DNA from 4 places in the Agrobacterium sp. 6Ca8 genome. Region 3 is predicted to be linked to each of the others. Evidence: riboswitches for the same ligand, from Rfam matches in the RefSeq annotation. Region 3 holds a riboswitch; each other region holds the start of a gene.
What was found. A riboswitch is a leader RNA that binds a small molecule or an ion and turns the genes downstream of it on or off. The one in region 3 is predicted to bind cobalamin.
Positions count from the first base shown of each region.

Region 1 (4,390 bases), on a different replicon from region 3:
AAAAGCGGAGATTTGCAAGTCTTTTCAATTTCATCATCGTGCCGTTGCTTTCCTTGCGTGATCGGCCGCACCGTGGGCCGGCAGAAAACGAATATGTGAAAATCCGCTTTCATCCGTGGTGACGACGGATTGCACCCCGAACACATCGGCGATGGTCGAAGAGGTGAGGACCTCGCGCGGTGGGCCGACAGCGATCATTTCACCGCGATGCATGATGGCGACGCGGTCGCAGAACATGGCGGCGTGATTGAGATCATGCAGCGCCGCCACAACCGTCAGTCCCTGCCTGCGCACCAGATCGAGCAGGCCGATCTGGTGGCCGATATCGAGATGGTTGGTCGGCTCGTCCAGCAGCAGAATATGCGGCTCCTGCGCCAATGCGCGGGCAATGTGCAGGCGCTGGCGTTCGCCGCCGGAAAGGTGATGCCAGTTTCGCTCGGCCTTGTCCGCCATATCGACATTTCCGAGCGCTGCATCGACGATGGCATCGTCCTTTGGCGACCATGCGGAAAGCGGGCCGAGATAGGGCGTGCGCCCCAGTTCCACGGCCTGTCGCGCGCTGATGCGCTCGGTGGTTTCGGCCTGCTGCTCCACAAAGGCCAGCCTGCGGGCAAGTTCGCGCCGCCCGAATGTGGCAAGCCGTTCCTCACCAAGCATGACATGACCCCGACGCGGCATGCGAATGCCGGCCAGCATGGAAAGCAACGTGCTTTTGCCCGAGCCGTTCGGCCCGATGATACCCAGAAACTCGCCCGGGGCGACCTCCAGCGAAACACCGCGCACGATGTCGAGATTGCCGGCATGGAAATGCAGATCGTGGGCGGATAATTTCATGACCGGCCTCTCTTCTGCCCGAGAATAAAGGCGAAGGCGGGCGCGCCGACCAGCGCAGTAATCACGCCGATCGGCAGCACCTGCCCCGGAATGACGGTGCGCGAGAGAATATCTGCGATGATCATGAAAATTGCACCGGTCAGCGCCGTCACCGGCAGCAACATGCCGTGGCGAACGCCAACGAAGATGCGCGCCGCATGCGGGATGACGAGACCGACGAAGCCGATAGAACCGACCAGCGACACCATGACTGCCGTCATGACCGCCGAAACCGAGATCAGCACCGCATATACCCGGCGCACTGGAATACCGAGCGAAGCTGCTGCCTGACCGCCGAAAGCGAAAGCATCAAGCGCGCGTGCGTACCAGAGGCACACCCCAAGACCCGCAATACTGACCGGCAAAGCCAGCCAGACATCCGGCCAGCGCACGCCCGAAAGATTACCCAGCAGCCAGAACATGATGCCGCGCGCCTGTTCGGCATTGGCGGATTTGGTGACGATGAACGACGTCATGGCGTTGAACAGTTGCGAACCGGCGACCCCCGCCAGGATGATGGCGCTGTTGCCGTGCCCTGCCCGCACCGCCAGAAGGCTGACAAGCGAAAAAGCCACAAAAGCTCCGATAAGGGCGCCGGCCGGCATCGTCAGGAACCCCGCCCCGAAGCCCAGAAGCGCCACGGCCACGGCCCCGGTTGAGGCGCCTGCGGAAATACCGAGGATATAGGGATCGGCGAGCGGGTTGCGCAGGAGTGATTGAAGCACCGCACCGGCCAGCGCCAGCGAGGCGCCACAGCACGCGGCAACGACGGCGCGGCTGAGGCGGTAGCTCCAGACGATGCCCTCATCCAGCGGCTCCAGCGGATAACCCGCATGGAAGACACGATTGGCAATGGTTTTTGCCACGACGTCGAACGGAATGGCAGTCTCGCCGATGGCCGCACCGGCCATCAGCGCGACGAGCAGCAGGGCGAGTGCGGCAAAAGCCAGACCCGCCCTGCCAAGATTGACGGAAAGACCGTTCACTTGGCGAGACCGGCTGTGGAAATCGCCTCGGCCAGCGTTTCAATGCCTTCGATCGTGCGGATGGTCGGGTTCATCGCCTGCGCGTCCATTTCGAAGACATGGGCCGCCTTGACGGCGGGCATGATGCTGGCAACCGGATCGGTAGCAAGGAACTTGAGCTTGACGGCGACGTCATCGGCGGGGAAACGCCGGCGGTCCATCTTGCCGGCAACGATCACGGACGGATTGGCCTTGGCGATGGTTTCCCAGCCAACAGTCGGCCATTCCTCATCGCTTTCGATAACGTTCTTCAGTCCGAGCGCGGACATGATGTAACCCGGCGCACCATTGCGGCCCGCCACGTAAGGATCGATATCCAGCTCGGCGCTGGAGAACCAGAATACTGCTGAAATCTTGCCATTCGCCGAAGCGATCTTGGCGCGGGCGGCTTCCTCACGCTTTTTCAGGTCGGCAACGACTTCCTCGCCGCGATCCTGCACGTTGAAAATTTTAGCAAGGTCGCGGACCTCCTGGTAGATCAGGTCCATGGTGAAAACGGACTTGCGCACGCCGTCGCCGCCGCCGGAATTGTCCTTGCCCATGCAATCGGCAGGGGAGGTATAAACGGGAATACCGAGTTCGGCGAATTGCTCCGGTGTTCCGACAACGCCTTCGGGACCGATCTGCCACTGGAACTGCGTCGTCACGAGGTCCGGCCTCTTGCCAACCACCGCCTCGAAGCTCGGATCATTGTCGGCAAGCCGCTCCACCTTGGCATTGGCGTCTTCGTAACCCTTCAGAACCGGGCCGATCCACAGCGCCGTGCCTACCACCTTGTCGGCCACGCCGAGCAGATAGAGAACCTCGGTCGTGCTCTGGCCGACCGATACTGTGCGGGCGGGCGCCTGCTTGAAGGTGATTTCGTGGCCGCAGCTATTGATCGTCAGCGGATAGGTGGTTTCGGCAGCCTGAGCGGCACCGGCGGGCAAGGCCGCTAATGCGACAGCCAGAAGACCGGCGGAAACCGGCAGGCGTTTGAAATGAAACATATGTTCTCCAGTCTAAATAAAGTGGCGTGATCCGCAGGCCGCGCGTCAAAACGCGTAGTGACAGAGCGACAACAAGTGTGGAGATGGAGAACGGGACTCTAAATACGTTTCCGCGGACGGAAAGGTCATAATCAGCTCCTCTTCCGGGCATCCCCGCCCGTAACGATGGTCAATATTATGACGGCAGGTCTCCTGGCTCGCGAATATGCGCCGTTCATCTGCCTTCCCGCACCTTGAAGGGTGCAGTGGCATGACGCTTTTCAGGCGTCACGAGGATGAGCGGCAATCCGCTTACAGTTGCGGGGGCAGCCACGGCATTGGGCGATAGAAATCACCCGCACCATGTTCCCTATTAATCCCTTTGCCCTTCGGCTTCAGGAACCGTCACTTTCTGACATAAGGGGCAAGCGCCGGGGCGTCAATTGCGATAGTGCTGCAGCTCAGCACAAAGACGGACCCGCCAACGCGAAAATTTTTGTAGCGCCGGAAGGCGCCGGTTGCGGCGCGTCTTTGGACATGGTGGTAAGGCTTTCAATCACCACCAGCCCGGATTGCGCAATAAAATCAATAAAGAGATTGTTGTCGCTGATGGTGTCGAGCCGCACCAGCTCATCGTCAAGATCGGTAAAATGCCGCCTCACAAGCGCAATCGCATCCATGTCCGCACCCGCAACGACCGGACCGATAATGTGGCCCCGCCCCGCCGCACGGCGCAGCGCAAAAGCGGTAAGACGGTCCGCCTCAAACACACCGTAACCCGCATTCTGCGTCAAAAGTCGCTGTAAAACGTTCCGGCGCGAAACGCCAAAAGCCGACCGGTCTAGTTCCACAACATCAGTCAGATGACCTGCGGATAACGGCTCTATTCGTTGTTTTCTGCCGGGCGGCGGTATCTCGAAAAGGCAATTCGCCCTTCCCCGGAACAGATATACTTTTTCCGCATCGCCGGCAAAACCCAACCTTGAAAACAACCGCCGCGACGCTCCCGTCGCGTTCAACCGCAGGGAGACCGTGGGGAATTTCGCGACAAGTTTCTGCACCAGCCATGGTGCTACGCCCTGCCCCTGCAAACGGGGCGAAACAATGACCATGCCGAGCGTCGCAAACCCCTGATCATAGGGAAAGAGCATCGCGGTTGCGACAACACGGTCGATCTCATCGAGCGCAGCGAGACCCACGCCGCATTGCCGCAGAAAACACCATTCATTCGCGTGATATCGCCATCCGACGGCCATGGAGAGTGCATGCAGATGATCGGCATCCACGTCCGCGATATCCACGGTCCGCAGCTCGAAACTATCGACTTTGAGCAGGTCCATAACCAACGGCCCTCATCCCCTACGGCTCAGAACCTTCATCCGGTCCCGGCCTAGCCCACGACATCCGACGGTAGCCGGTTACGCCAGCACGAATTTTCTGAAAGCACTGGAAGGTCACAACAATCTACCGAAATCATTCGCATTTCAGCAGATAAACGTCGCAGTCCATTCTAAGCTTTCGGGA
Region 1 is NZ_AP026434.1:525,318-529,707, reverse strand. It holds gene ACZ5A6_RS16680 (pseudoazurin) at 1-37, opposite strand, end outside; gene ACZ5A6_RS16675 (ABC transporter ATP-binding protein) at 34-834, opposite strand; gene ACZ5A6_RS16670 (FecCD family ABC transporter permease) at 831-1,859, opposite strand; gene ACZ5A6_RS16665 (ABC transporter substrate-binding protein) at 1,856-2,887, opposite strand; cobalamin riboswitch at 3,053-3,288, opposite strand; gene ACZ5A6_RS16660 (GNAT family N-acetyltransferase) at 3,328-4,206, opposite strand.
Region 1: linked by a shared signal. The riboswitch ahead of ACZ5A6_RS16665 (ABC transporter substrate-binding protein) and the one ahead of ACZ5A6_RS02905 (CbtB domain-containing protein) in region 3 are both predicted to bind cobalamin.

Region 2 (4,390 bases), 740 kb from region 3:
GTGAGGCGGATGCGCTGATCTGCGGTCTGGAAGGCCGTTACGACCGGCACCTGCGCGACGTGAACCAGATCATCGGCAAGCAGGAAAGCGTTCGCTCTTTCGCAGGCCTCAGCCTGCTCATCACCCAGCAGGGCGCGCTGTTCCTCACCGACACCTTCGTCAACAACGATCCGACCTCCGAAGAAGTGGCTGAAATGGCCATTCTCGCGGCAAAGGAAATCCGCCGCTTCGGCATCACGCCGAAGATCGCGCTCGCCAGCCACTCCAATTTCGGGTCGCGCGATTCGGAAAGCGCCCGCAAGATGCGCCGCGCCCTGAAGATCGTGCAGGCAGCGGCACCCGAATTGGAAGTGGACGGCGAAATGCAGGGCGGCTCGGCACTTTCGGAAGCGCTGCGCAAGCGCGCGATGCCCAACAGCGTGCTGACCGGCGAAGCGAACCTGCTGGTCTTCCCGAACCTCGATGCCGCAAACATCACGCTCGGCGTCACCCGCACGCTGACGGAGGGCCTGCATGTCGGCCCCATCCTGCTTGGCACGGCACTTCCCGCCCATATCCTGTCGCCCAGCGTCACCTCGCGCGGCGTTGTCAACATGGCGGCCTTTGCCGTCGTGCAGGCATCGCACCCTTCGGTGTGATGAAGGCGTATTAACGCAGTTTTGAACATGCTGTTGCCGCATTGCGGCAACAGCTTATGTTATCTTCCTGAAACACGGATTTCCCGAAGCATAACACCCTCGCCACCGGCCGGGGACATCGAACGGATCGCACCATTGACCCGGCGCCGCAGCATTATCGGCCTCCTGCTTCCCCTTGTTTTCATCGCCCCGGCCGCTGCTTTCGCGGATCAGGTCTGCGATACGCTTTATGCGCAGCTGCGCGAACCTCCGCGTGTCATCGGCAACACCGCCGAGGTACGGCGTTACGCCAATGCGCTCACCCGCCAGAACATCGAGATCCGCAGGATCAGGAACGATCTGCGCCGTTACGGCTGTTCATCCGCAAGCGTCACCGTTTATGGCAGCCCGAATGCCGAACTCTGCGCGGAGATCAGCGACGCGATGGCCGATGCGCAGAGCGAACGCGATGCCATCATCCGTGACCGCGACTATGCCATGGCGGCCCAGGGCAGCGATGATGGCGACATCAGACGCCAGCGCATTCTCGCCGCACTCGACGCCAATGGCTGCAGCGCCATTCCGGAAACAGAAGCGCACCAGCCGACGGCACCCGATGTGACACGTTACCCCGACGCCTTCGGCGAACAGAGCAATCCGCCAGGACAGGCAGGGCTTTCGCCATACCCCAATGCCGCTGCTGAAGGCGGGCTCAGGACGCTGTGCGTGCGCACCTGCGACGGCTCGTTCTTCCCCATCGCTTCCAATGCCTCGCCGCTCGATTTCCGTGCGCAGGCCGAACAATGCCAGAAAATGTGTCCGGGTACGCAGACGGAGCTTTATTTCCACTCCATGACGGAGCAGGAAACGGCTGACATGGTCTCGGCTGAAACAGGAAAGCCCTACAAGGACCTGCCGACCGCCTTTGCCTATCGAAATGCCTCAACGAAAGCCCCAGGCTGCGCCTGCAACATGGCCGCCTATCACGAGGAGATGAAGCAGCAGGAGGCTGCGCGGCCGGAAGCTGAGAAACCCTATTCCAGCATCACGACCATTCCATCACCGCAAGGTGACACCCCCAAAAAACCCACCGAACTGCAGCAGGCCGCAAAGCCGCCGGAACAACCGGTTCCGGAACGCGACTATGACCCGAACAACAGCAAGGTCCGCGTCATCGGCCCTAAATTCCTGCCCGACCAGACAGGCCGGATCGACCTGAAGAACCCGGCGCTGAAGGGCATTCAGCCGCAGCAATAGCTCCCATCAGGCACACGGTATGGAGTTGGCAACGCTCTGTCTCACTCACAAGACGGTCGCGTCTTCTCTTTACCGTCCACCCCAGCGATTGCGAAACACCAGCTCCTCCAGCGGCACGCGCTGGCGCCACCCCTTCACCGCCAGTTCCGGCTCGGTATAAAGTGTATCGACGCGGCCGAGGCATAGCCAGGCGACGATCTCGATGTGGTCGGGAATCTCCAGAATGGTACGAATGTCGCTATCGTGGAAAATGCTGACCCAGCCGACGCCGATGCCTTCGGCGCGCGCTGCAAGCCAGAGGTTCTGGATGGCGCAGACGGTGGAATAGACATCGGTGCGCGGATTGTGGGTGCGGCCCAGCACCACCTTGCCGCCACGCGTCGGATCGCAGGTGACGCAGATGCTGAGCGGCGCCTTGCGGATGCCCTCAAGCTTGAGGCTGCGGTAAAGCGCCTGCTGCTCCCCCTCGAACATCGCCGCCGCCTCGCCATTGGCGCGGCTGAAGGCAACCCAGGCTGCCTGCCTGACCGCACCGTCAGTGACGAGCGTGAAATTCCACGGCTGCATGAAACCGACTGATGGCGCGGAATGCGCCGCCTTCAGCAAGCGCTCGACCACATCTTCCGGCAATGGATCCGGAAGGAACTGGTCGCGCACATCACGGCGGGTTTCGATGGCACGGTAGATCGCCTCTCGCTCTCCCTCGGAAAACGGGTAGGCGGGCGAAAGCGCGTGATCGAATGCATCGGCGTCGAGCGAACTGGTCGCGAGTGGATCGGTCGGCATCGTCTATCCCCAACAATGCTGGCGCGCCGCCACGAAAACCGGCTCCGGTTTTCACCTGCACGACGCGCTGCTGCAACAACCTGCCGCCGTCCACGCGGTCTGGTCTATCCTGTCAGGCCGGTCTTCTGACTCGGCTTCGTCCGCCCACTTTCGCCTTCCCGAATGGATTCAGTGGCATCAAGAAAAAGGGCATCCGCCTCACAGCGCTGGGCACGTTCCGGTCTTGCACCGGATTCCCGATTCTCCCGCCCTAAAGGGCAGGCACCTGACGAAGAAGCTTATGAGCAACAAAGATTGCAAATACAAGTATCTTGCGCAGCGATGCGGCAATGTGACCGTGGCCACCTCACCTGCGTATTGCGGCCTTCAGCCGCCGCGCAGACGCGCGCCGGCTGAAGCACTCCCTACCGCATCACCCAACGGGAAAATACCGCACATAAGCGAACTCATCCCCGTCCGGTGACCAGTTGGGCGAATTCATCGTTCCCTGCCCGCCGAAAAGGTCAAACAGCGTTTCGGCATTGCCGCCATCCATATCCATCAGCCGCACGCGCACGTTGAGGTCGCGCGGATGGTCGAAGACTTCGGCGTCGTAGGAGACGAAGACGACTTTGTCACCGCTGGGGGACGGATGCGGGAACCAGTCGCCATAGGCGCTGTCGGTGATACGCTCGACGGCCGAGCCATCCACCCGCACGCGCCAGATCTGCATCTGGCCGGTGCGGCTGGAGTTGAAATAGATCCATTCTCCATCCGGCGAATAATCCGGCCCGTCATTGCGGCCCTCACCATGGGTAAGGCGTGTCTCAACGCCGCTGTCTATGTCCATGGAATAAATATCGAAAACCTGATCGCGAATGCCGCAATAGGCGAAACCTTTCCCGTCCGGCGACCAGCCGTGCCAGTAGGACGGAAGGTTCTTAGTCATCAGACGCGGCGTTCCGCCCGTCGAAGGCAGCAGATAGATGGCACTCTTGCCGAACTCCACCTTGTCGGAAATGGCATAAAGCGAACCGTCAGGCGAAATGCCGTGGTCATTGTTGCAGATTGTCGCAAAGCCGGTATCGACCTTTTCCGGCGAAGGGTCGCCGGCAAGTGACAGGCGATAAAGCAGACCGTCGCAGTTCAGAAGCAGGTATTTCCCGTCCGGCGACCAGTTCGGAGCCTCGAACAGCTCCGGCGTCTGCCAGACCACCCGCATCTGCCGAGTGCGGGTGTTGAAGATTTCGATGGAACTGCGCATGCTGCCTCCCGGGCCTGTCGATCGTCTGGCGTGGAGCGTTGAATGGCACAAACATTCCGTTTGCATCCGCCACCGCCGTGATTATGATCCTATTGCCGCAGGCACCGCCCTGCAAATTCAAATAGGAAAAAACAGCAGCGTGCCGGCACCGCCCGCACCCCTGCCCGTTTCTCCCAGATCCGAGGTTCCGCGATGAACACCATCGCCGATCACGGCATCCGCTTCGGTCGGATCGCCGCAATGCTTCCTGTCAAGAATATCGAGAAGGCCCATGACTTTTATGTCCGTGTGCTGGGCTTCGAAAAGACCTTCGAAAACGGCAACCCTGTCGGTTTCATGATCTTGAAACAAGGTAATGCCGAGTTGCACCTGACATTGCAGTCGACGCACAAACCGGCCCCCTTTAATGTGGCGCATATGCTGGTCAGCGACGTCGACTCGCTGCACGCGCTTTGCGAAAGCCACGGGCTTCGCATCATCAAAAGTC
Region 2 is NZ_AP026433.1:1,315,805-1,320,194, forward strand. It holds gene ACZ5A6_RS06535 (NADP-dependent malic enzyme) at 1-638, shown strand, start outside; gene ACZ5A6_RS06540 (DUF2865 domain-containing protein) at 774-1,874, shown strand; gene bluB (5,6-dimethylbenzimidazole synthase) at 1,944-2,660, opposite strand; cobalamin riboswitch at 2,759-2,944, opposite strand; gene ACZ5A6_RS06550 (TolB family protein) at 3,073-3,903, opposite strand; gene ACZ5A6_RS06555 (glyoxalase superfamily protein) at 4,096-4,390, shown strand, end outside.
Region 2: linked by a shared signal. The riboswitch ahead of bluB (5,6-dimethylbenzimidazole synthase) and the one ahead of ACZ5A6_RS02905 (CbtB domain-containing protein) in region 3 are both predicted to bind cobalamin.

Region 3 (4,390 bases):
CTATCTCTTCATGATGGCGATCTATCCGCAATTCCTCAAACCCGACTATGGTCCAATCTGGATGCAGGGGCTGGTAATGGGCGCGATGGTGGCCATCACGCAGTTCACGGTCTATGGCGCTCTGGCGCTGACGGCGGATAAAAGCCGGGCATGGCTCGTTTCCTCGCCTGCCGCCACGATTTTCATCGGCCGCGCCGCCGGTTTCATGCTGATTGCCGCAGCCCTGGTTACGCTTTGGGAAGCACTCTCCTAGACTTCTGTTTTCTTGGGGAAATTCACTGCAATGTGACTTCTTTTCGCCATGCGGAAAGGGCATCCTCGCGCCGTTATCGCGCGTTCGGCATCTGCCGGAATCAAGGAGAGAGTGTATGAAACTGAAAACCATCGCGGCGGCCATGCTTTTCGGCTGTCTTTGCGCCGGAGCGGTCTACGCTGCCGGCGAAGTCGAAAAACGTGAAGGCATGATGAAGCAGATCGGCGGCTCCATGGGGGCGCTTGCTGCCATCTCCAAGGGCCAGAAGCCTTATGACGCCGAAGCCGTAAAGGCTGCCGTGACGACCATCAGCACCAACGCCAAGGCTTTCCCCGACCAGTTTCCCCCGGGCAGCGAGACCGGCAGTGCTGCGGCACCCGCGATCTGGGAAAATTTCGATGACTTCAAGTCCAAGGCCGCCAAGCTCGGTGCCGATGCGGACAAGGTCCTCGCCAGCCTTCCCGCCGATCAGGCAGGCGTCACCACCGCCATGCAGACCCTCGGTGCCGATTGTGGTGCGTGCCACCAGACCTACCGTCTGAAGAAGTGATCCTATTAAGAACGCCGCTTCCCGGCGGCGTTTTTTTCAGCGGGAATGATGCCTGATCTCATCAGGTGATAATGGGGAGAGGGGTCATGGCCTCCATTTGGACGAAGCTCGCGGGCGGGATCGCGGTGGCGGCCATTGCCGGTTTCGGCATTTTCGCCTGGGTCACCGCGCCTGTGCGTCAGGCACCCAGCCACTGGGTGAGCCTTGGCGAGCCGGACCTTGCCAATGGCGAAACGCTGTTCTGGGCGGGCGGCTGCGCAAGTTGCCATGCGGCACCAGATGCCAAGGGCGATGCGCTTTTGACGCTTTCGGGCGGGCAAGCGTTGAAAAGCCCCTTCGGCACCTTTCATGTGCCCAATATTTCCTCCGATCCGCAGCATGGCATTGGCGGCTGGACGCTTTCGGAATTCGGCGATGCGATGACGCGCGGCGTCGGCAAGAACGGCGAACATCTCTACCCGTCCTTCCCTTACGCCTCCTATGCCCGCATGACGCAGAAGGACATCAACGACCTCTTCGGTTATCTGCGGGTTCTGCCCGCCAGCCAGAATGACGCGCCGGATCACGAACTGCCGTTCCCCTTCAACATGCGCATGGCATTGGGCGGCTGGAAATTCCTCTATTTCGATACATCCGCGCCACCCCGCGTCGAGCTTGCCGATGCCAATGCCGAATTGCTGCGCGGCCAATATCTGGTGGAAGGCCCGGGCCATTGCGGCGAATGTCACACGCCGCGCAATGCGCTTGGCGGTTTTCTCGATGGCAAATGGCTGGCCGGTGGTCCAAATCCCGAAGGCGAGGGCCGCATTCCCGATATTACCCCCGGCTCGCAGAGCGTCGGAAGCTGGGAGGCGGCCGATATTGCCAACTATCTGGAAACCGGCTTCACCCCGGAATTCGACAGCGTCGGCGGCTCCATGGTCAAGGTGCAGCAGAACATGGCGCATCTGACGGCCGAAGACCGCAATGCGATCGCCGCCTATCTGAAGGCCATCCCGGCACGGTAGCCCTTTGCCGTCATGCCTGACTTGATCCGGCATCCAGCCACGGCGCGCAATTCTCACGCCGGCCTGCCATTGACTCCCACCCACACCCATCGGATAACGATCCTGTGATGGTTCCTTCCGGGCGTTCCGGAAGGTGAAAAGGGAACACGATAGGGAGACATCCTCATTCGTGGCTGCCCCCGCAACTGTGAGCGGAGAGCCTGAAACGAAATGCCACTGGTAAGCATCTCGCCGGATATGGGCGAGGGCAATGCCGGGAAGGTGTTTCAGGTTTTGACCCGTAAGCCAGGAGACCTGCCATCACGGAAATGTCCATGCCGGCGGGGTGTCCGGAAGAGCGGAATTTCAGGGTGGTGGTGCTTGAACGTGCCGCCCTGTGTCAGTCTCGTATCCCCGTGGTGAAGTGTATCGCATGCGGCTGCACGGCGTTTGCCGTTCCGCCGCGTCTAAAGGCGCGGGGTCGCGCCGTAAGAGGGGTCACCATGTCCATCAACCAGAATACGGCAAATGCCGCCGTTCCAGCAAAAACGGGCAGCTTCGCGCAATCGCTGACGGCGATCGTGCTTGGTCTGTTCGTCGTCGGTTTTGTCGGCTTTTCGCATGTGGAAGCCGTTCACAACGCCGCGCATGACACACGTCATGCCAATGCTTTCCCTTGCCATTGAGGTGGGAAGCATGTCGTTCTTTCGCAATATCGTTTTTACCGCCGTCCTCGTCGGCATCGTTGGCGGCTTCGCCGTTTCGGCCATGCAGGCTTTCGGCACCACGCCGCTGATCCTGAAGGCGGAAACCTATGAAAATGCCGGTGGCGAAGCGCCCCACAGCCATGATGCTCCGGCCACGACCGGCGCTGCCGTTCCCGCGCACGAGCATAACGAGGAAGCCTGGTCTCCAGCCGACGGCTTCGAGCGCACCGCCTATACGGTCGCCGCCAACGTGCTGACCGCCATCGGTTATGCGCTGGTGCTGACCGGCCTCATCTCGCTGCGCGGCACCGATGCCGGCTGGCGCGAAGGCCTTTTGTGGGGTGTGGCCGGTTTTGCCGCCGTCATGCTTGCGCCGATGATCGGCCTGCCGCCGGAACTACCGGGCAGCCCGGCGGCCGCGCTTGAGGCGCGTCAAATCTGGTGGCTTTCGACGGTTGCGGCGACCGCAGGCGGCATTGCGCTGATCGCATTCCGCCGCGAACCCTGGGCAATCGTGCTCGCACTGGTGTTGATCGTTGCACCACATGTGGTGGGCGCGCCCCTGCCGCCGGAAGGTGAACATGCGCTGGCACCGCTGCCGCTGGAACGACAGTTCATCGTTGCCGCCACCGTGACCAGCTTTGTCTTCTGGGCCTTGCTCGGAACATTGAGCGCGTTTTTCCTGAAGCGCTTCCAGCAGGCTTGAAACCATGCAGGACGCAGCCGAATGGAGTGAGGAACTCGACGCGCTGCGTTTTGCCGTTCCCGGTCACGGCGCTTTCTGCGCCGTGCATCGCCTTGCCTTCAAGGCAGTCCTCGGCGTCAGCCCGGAACGGGAAGCGGCGCTCGCCTATTTTCATGAGAATGAGGCTGCCTTTACGGCCGCAGCCCTTGCCAAGATCAAGCGCTCGGCTTTGCCGGCCGGTCGCAGTCTGCATCTCAACAGCCGCGATATCCGCCGTGCGATTGCGGGGGAGGGCGGGGATGTCGCGCCCCGTGTCTGCCGGGTGCTTGATCAGGGGTGATTTGTGATGGTCTCGCGGCTTAACTTCCCCACCACCTCATTCCTGTGACAAGCACAGGAATGAGGTGGGAGGATCCGCAAAACTCTCGACACCAAGGTGAGCCTCACCGGTGCTCCGCCGCAAAAATTCCAAGTTCCGCCTCGGCTTCCGGACCAAAGAGGCCGAGGTGTTTCAGAATTTCCACTGCGAAACTGACGGGTGCACTGCCGGCTGCGGTTACGATGCCGCCATCGCTGACCGCCTTCGGCTGGTCGCGATAGAGCGCTTCGCCGCGATAGGACGGATAGGCCTTGTGAGAGGCGAGCGAATTGCCGGTATGGGCGACGTCATCAAGGGCGCCCGTGCCTGCAAGCGCGCTGGCAGCCGCGCAGATGCCGGCAACCAGTCGGCCCTTCTCGCGAAACCGCTGTACCAGCCCGCCAAGATCGACAGCCGTTCCCTTTTCCCAGCTGAGGCCGCCGGGAATGACGAGCGCATCGATGTTAGCAGGATCAAGCGCGTCATAGGATGTGTTGGGCGTAACGTTGAGCCCGCCCATTGAAACCACGGGCCGGCCGTCCGGGGTTGCATAAACGATCTCGACGCCGAGATAGCCGCGCGCGGCGGCGGCAAGCAGCGCCGGTTCCCAGTCCGCAAAATCCTGCGCAAGCGCAATGGCAATCCGTGTCATGGCCGTCTCCGAAGGTTGCAATCAGGCGATAGACTGCATGTAGCGCATGCCGGTGACCGGGCGCGGCGCGAAATCCATGCTTTCGTAGAAACGATGCGCGGCGACATTGCCGGTCGTGGCGCTGACGGAAAGATAGTCGCAACCGAGGCGCTTGGCGATATCGCGGGCGCGGGAAACCAGGTGCTGGCCGGTGCCATGG
Region 3 is NZ_AP026433.1:579,862-584,251, forward strand. It holds gene ACZ5A6_RS02890 (LysE family translocator) at 1-253, shown strand, start outside; gene ACZ5A6_RS02895 (c-type cytochrome) at 369-803, shown strand; gene ACZ5A6_RS02900 (c-type cytochrome) at 890-1,810, shown strand; cobalamin riboswitch at 1,902-2,126, shown strand; gene ACZ5A6_RS02905 (CbtB domain-containing protein) at 2,293-2,475, shown strand; gene ACZ5A6_RS02910 (CbtA family protein) at 2,486-3,202, shown strand; gene ACZ5A6_RS02915 (hypothetical protein) at 3,207-3,521, shown strand; gene ACZ5A6_RS02920 (type 1 glutamine amidotransferase family protein) at 3,625-4,191, opposite strand; gene ACZ5A6_RS02925 (GNAT family N-acetyltransferase) at 4,213-4,390, opposite strand, start outside.

Region 4 (4,390 bases), on a different replicon from region 3:
GTCGACAAACTTAAGCGCCTTTCGCAGCGTTGCAGCGACTTCCTCCGGGGTTTCGATGGTATTGCTTGCCACATCGATGGCCCCGACCATCACTTTCTTACCTCGAACAAGTTCCAGAAGATCCATTGGGACATGAGAATTGTGGCATTCGAGGGAGATCATACCGATGCCGGATTTCTGCAGCCTGGGGAGAGTTTCCTCATACTGCCGCCATTCTGACCCGAGTGTCTTTTTCCAATCCGTATTGGCCTTTATGCCGTAACCGTAGCAGATATGGACGGCGGTCTCGCACTTCAGCCCTTCAATCGCCCTGTCCAAAGTGGCGACACCCCAGTCATTCACATCGTCAAAGAAAACGTTGAACGCAGGTTCGTCGAACTGGATGATATCGACGCCGGCAGCCTCCAATTCCTTTGCTTCCTCGTTGAGTATCCCGGCAAATTCCCAGGCAAGCTTTTCACGGCTCTTATAATGGCCATCAAAGAGAGTATCGATCATCGTCATCGGACCCGGCAACGCCCATTTGATGGGTTGTTTGGTCTGCTGGCGCAAAAACTTGGCGTCTTCGACGAACACGGACTTCTGGCGAGACACGGCGCCGACGACTGTCGGGACACTCGCATCGTAGCGATCGCGAATTCTGACTGTCTCGCGTTTTGCAAAATCGACCCCGTCGAGGTGCTCGATGAAAGTCGTGACGAAATGTTGGCGTGTTTGCTCGCCATCACTGACGATGTCGATGCCGGCCTGTTGCTGATCGTCCAGTGAAAGGCGCAGGGCATCTCTCTTGCCTTCCAGTAATTCCTCGCCCTCCAGCTTCCAGGGCGACCACAGTTTTTCGGGCTGCGCAAGCCAGGAGGGTTTCGGCAGGCTGCCAGCGGTCGATGTGGGGAGAAGTTTCTTCACGGTGGGACCTCTTATAAGTGATGCTCAGGCGGGGCGGTGAGCAAACAGTTGCTCAAGGACGGCGCGGTATGGCTTGATGAAGTGTTTTTCGGTGAACTTACCCTGATCCACCGCCAAGCGATTTCGTTCGTCGCGATCGTAAATGACCCGGGTCAGCGAATAGTCCTGGTGCTTCAGGTTGGGCTGGTAAAATGTCCCGGCTGCTGCGTTCGCATTGTAGATTTCGGGGCGATAAATTCTCTGAAACGTTTCCATCGTGCTGATGACGCCGATTAGCTCAATATTGGAGTAGTCGCCCAGCAAGTCCCCAACAAAATAGAACGCCAACGGCGCAACGCTGCCTGCAGGCATGAAGTAGCGAACCTGCAATCCCATTTTCCCGAAATACTGGTCGGTGGACGAGAACCCATTCTGCCGGTATTCGACGCCCATCACGGGGTGATGATTTTCGGTCCGGTAATAGGTCTTGCTGGTCGAGGCGCTGATGCAAATGACCGGCGGCTTGCGAAAGTGCGAGCGGTAGGCATCCGACCGCAGAAAAGACTTGAACAGGTTTCCATGCAGATCGCCGAAGTCGGCCGGAATGCTGAAGGCAGGAACGCTCTTGTTATGCTCCGGCAGCACAATACTGAAATCGTAGTCCCGCACATAGGAGGAGAAGTTATTCCCCACAATGCCGTCGATACGTTCACTGGTTTTGTGATCGATGATCGTCGTCTTCAGTATCTCGATGAGGGGAAATTTTTCACCTGCGACATCGAAGCTCATATCGACCGAAATGATCTCCAACTCGACCGAGTATCGGTCCGATTTGGGATTATCCCAGTGAGCGAGGGCGTTGAAGCGGCTGTCGATCATGCGCATGACATTGCGCAGGTTTTCCTGCCGCTTTTCGCCCCTGGCCAGATTGGCAAAATTGGTGGTGATGCGCGTATGTTCTGAAGGACGATAGTCCTCATCGAAGGGTACGCTCGTGATTGTAAAAATGCAGGTCTGAGACATGTTGTGCCCCTATAAAGTTGGGGGCATGGGTCTGCGGACGCATAGCAAGACAGGCCGCGACAATGCAACCGTTGCTACGGCACACTGGGACACCCCGCCCGTGGACGTTATTTCACCAAAGGCAGGTCTCCTGGCTCACGGATCATCACTTCCGTCCGTCTTCCCGGGGTAAACCAGTGACATGTTGGACTTCAGCTCGCCGCTTACAGTTGCGGGGGCAGCGTCGGCTTTTCCGCATGACACGGAGCACCGACTTCCCTCTTAGCCCCGGCACGTTGCGTGCAACGACTGGGGAACCTTAGGCGTGACGACCATATTGTAAGCTACGCCATCGGTCAACTTCATATAACGATATCTTTATGTCCTTAAGTCTGCGTTTCCATCGCCGGTTCCGACCGAGTAGGTTGCATTCGGCGTTGTCAGGCGATTCTCACATACGCGGACCTGGCCGTGGCAAACGTCTCGCTCCACGCAGTTGAAAGGATCAGACCACACCACGAATAGTTCCTAGCGCGGGAGCAGCCTGGTGATACCGTCCAGGCGCCCAGAGCGCGTTCCGCCAGACTTAGTCGCTCCAGAAGAGCCAGTACGTCGATCGACAGTTCAGGAGGCAATTGGGGCAGCTAGAAGGCGCGCATGATTTCGCCTGCCGCAGGCGTTTAATTGAAGCGGCCTCGCCGGAGGTTGGGATGCTATTCGGACATGCCCTACTGTGCCGGCGCAGCGCTAATAAAGGGATCGGCGTTTGAATTAAATAACGAATGAGCGAAGGCAAGCACCCTTAAATTGCGGGCCGATAACATCACGGGCGCGTATCCGCAACAGCACCGCCGAATTTGTGCTCGGGCCTTCGAACCGCCCCATGTAGTTGAAGGTGCACAGGAAGTTCCGATCCGCACCGGGCATCTGACAGGTCTGGCAGTGGGCGGTATTCGGCTTCGTTAATCGTACTGTCAGGCTTGAATCACTGGAACTGCTAGTCGGCAGTCAACGTTGCGGTTTTACGCTTTTCGCCGCTTTCAGCAGCGTCATGCGTCCCAGTTTTCAATCTCCGGCGCAACGGCCTGGAGCAATATCCTCCTGCTGCCGCCGAGACGAACGATTATCCCTCACAAAAACGAATACAACCGCTTTTTCTAAGAAAAGGGTTCCAGCCTTTCGCTGCAAGGATTGCCCAGGCAGTAGCCCCGACATGCGGCAACCTGAAATATTTGAAGTCGGCAAATGTCGAGGTCGGCCCGATCATCAGCCCGGTCGTCAGTTCGTCCCCGACTGTCGCGTAGATCAGGTTATCGGGAGATATTTGTGCGGCAATGGTGGCAAGCAGCGCCTCGGCCCGGTCGGCATCGCCGACCTGCTGAAATGCCAGCGCGGCCTGGGCCGTACCTTCCAGCCACACGCCATCCCGATCGTCGTTAAAATCAAAACCTCCCGCAACCGCATAATGCCGATCAACCCAATGCAGAACACGCCCACTGCGGCCCCGAAACTCCGGCACGGCGAGAATGGGCCAGAGCTCGGAATCTATTCCGGACTGGCTCGAGTTGGGTGTGTCGCTTCCAGGTTGGCTGCCGACGTAAAACCGTCCCTGCTGCTCATTCCACATCGCATCAAGAAATTTGCGTGTATTATCCCGCATCGCCTGCCAGGCGCGCGCTCCCTCAATTTCGGCGAGCCAACCCGCAACGGCATATACATCGAGATTATGTTCCGTCGATTTCCACTCGAGTTTTGCCGGTGCAGGCTCATGACCGAATGTGCCACCTGTGTAGCCGATATCGCGGACGCCCGCCGTATGCGCATCGATCCAGCGCATGAGTTTGGTCGCTGCCTGCACATAGGACGGATTGCTTAATCGTTCACTGGCAGTGAGAAGCGCAAGTGCCGCCCAGGCCAGGTTGCCCGTTGCGCTGCCGACCTGATAGTCATCCTCGACCCACGTCTTGCTGGCCTCACTCCAGAAACCGGGCAAAAGCATAGCACCATTTTCGTTCGCAACGGGGCCGGAACGGTAGGCGTTGCGCAGGCGGCCATCGCTGTAATAGCGATCGTTGTTGACGGCGAGCAGCAGCGCATCGGCAACCCTTTTTGCCTCGGTATCGTTGCCACAGGAAAAAAGGGCAATCGTCGCCAGGGCATTGTCATAGGTGAAACCCGCATTTGAAAGAGCGGGATCAAGCGCTTTGCCGCCGGGTGCAGGCTCAAAGCTCCGAAATACGAAGGGGGTGGTGGATTCGTCCATCTTCCCAACGAGACCCGCACACAAGCTAACAGCAAGGCGGTCGCGAACTGATCCGGAACCGGTGCGCCCATCGCCACCAGCGACCACTCCTGTTGTGAAGCAGGTCATGAGAACTGTCGCGACGATCGATTTGACAGACATGAGTTTTCCGTTTGGTAGGCGCTTTTCCAAACAAGCCCGCCTCTAGCTTGCGGTTTACGTCGAGCACGGTCCCGGGTTTGGCGCGAATTGTCTTAGCTG
Region 4 is NZ_AP026435.1:529,512-533,901, reverse strand. It holds gene ACZ5A6_RS26225 (methionine synthase) at 1-906, opposite strand, end outside; gene ACZ5A6_RS26220 (DUF1852 domain-containing protein) at 931-1,908, opposite strand; cobalamin riboswitch at 2,012-2,224, opposite strand; partial or broken gene ACZ5A6_RS26215 (Fic family protein) at 2,419-2,567, opposite strand; gene ACZ5A6_RS26210 (hypothetical protein) at 3,011-4,291, opposite strand; gene ACZ5A6_RS26205 (glycosyltransferase family 2 protein) at 4,384-4,390, opposite strand, start outside.
Region 4: linked by a shared signal. The riboswitch ahead of ACZ5A6_RS26220 (DUF1852 domain-containing protein) and the one ahead of ACZ5A6_RS02905 (CbtB domain-containing protein) in region 3 are both predicted to bind cobalamin.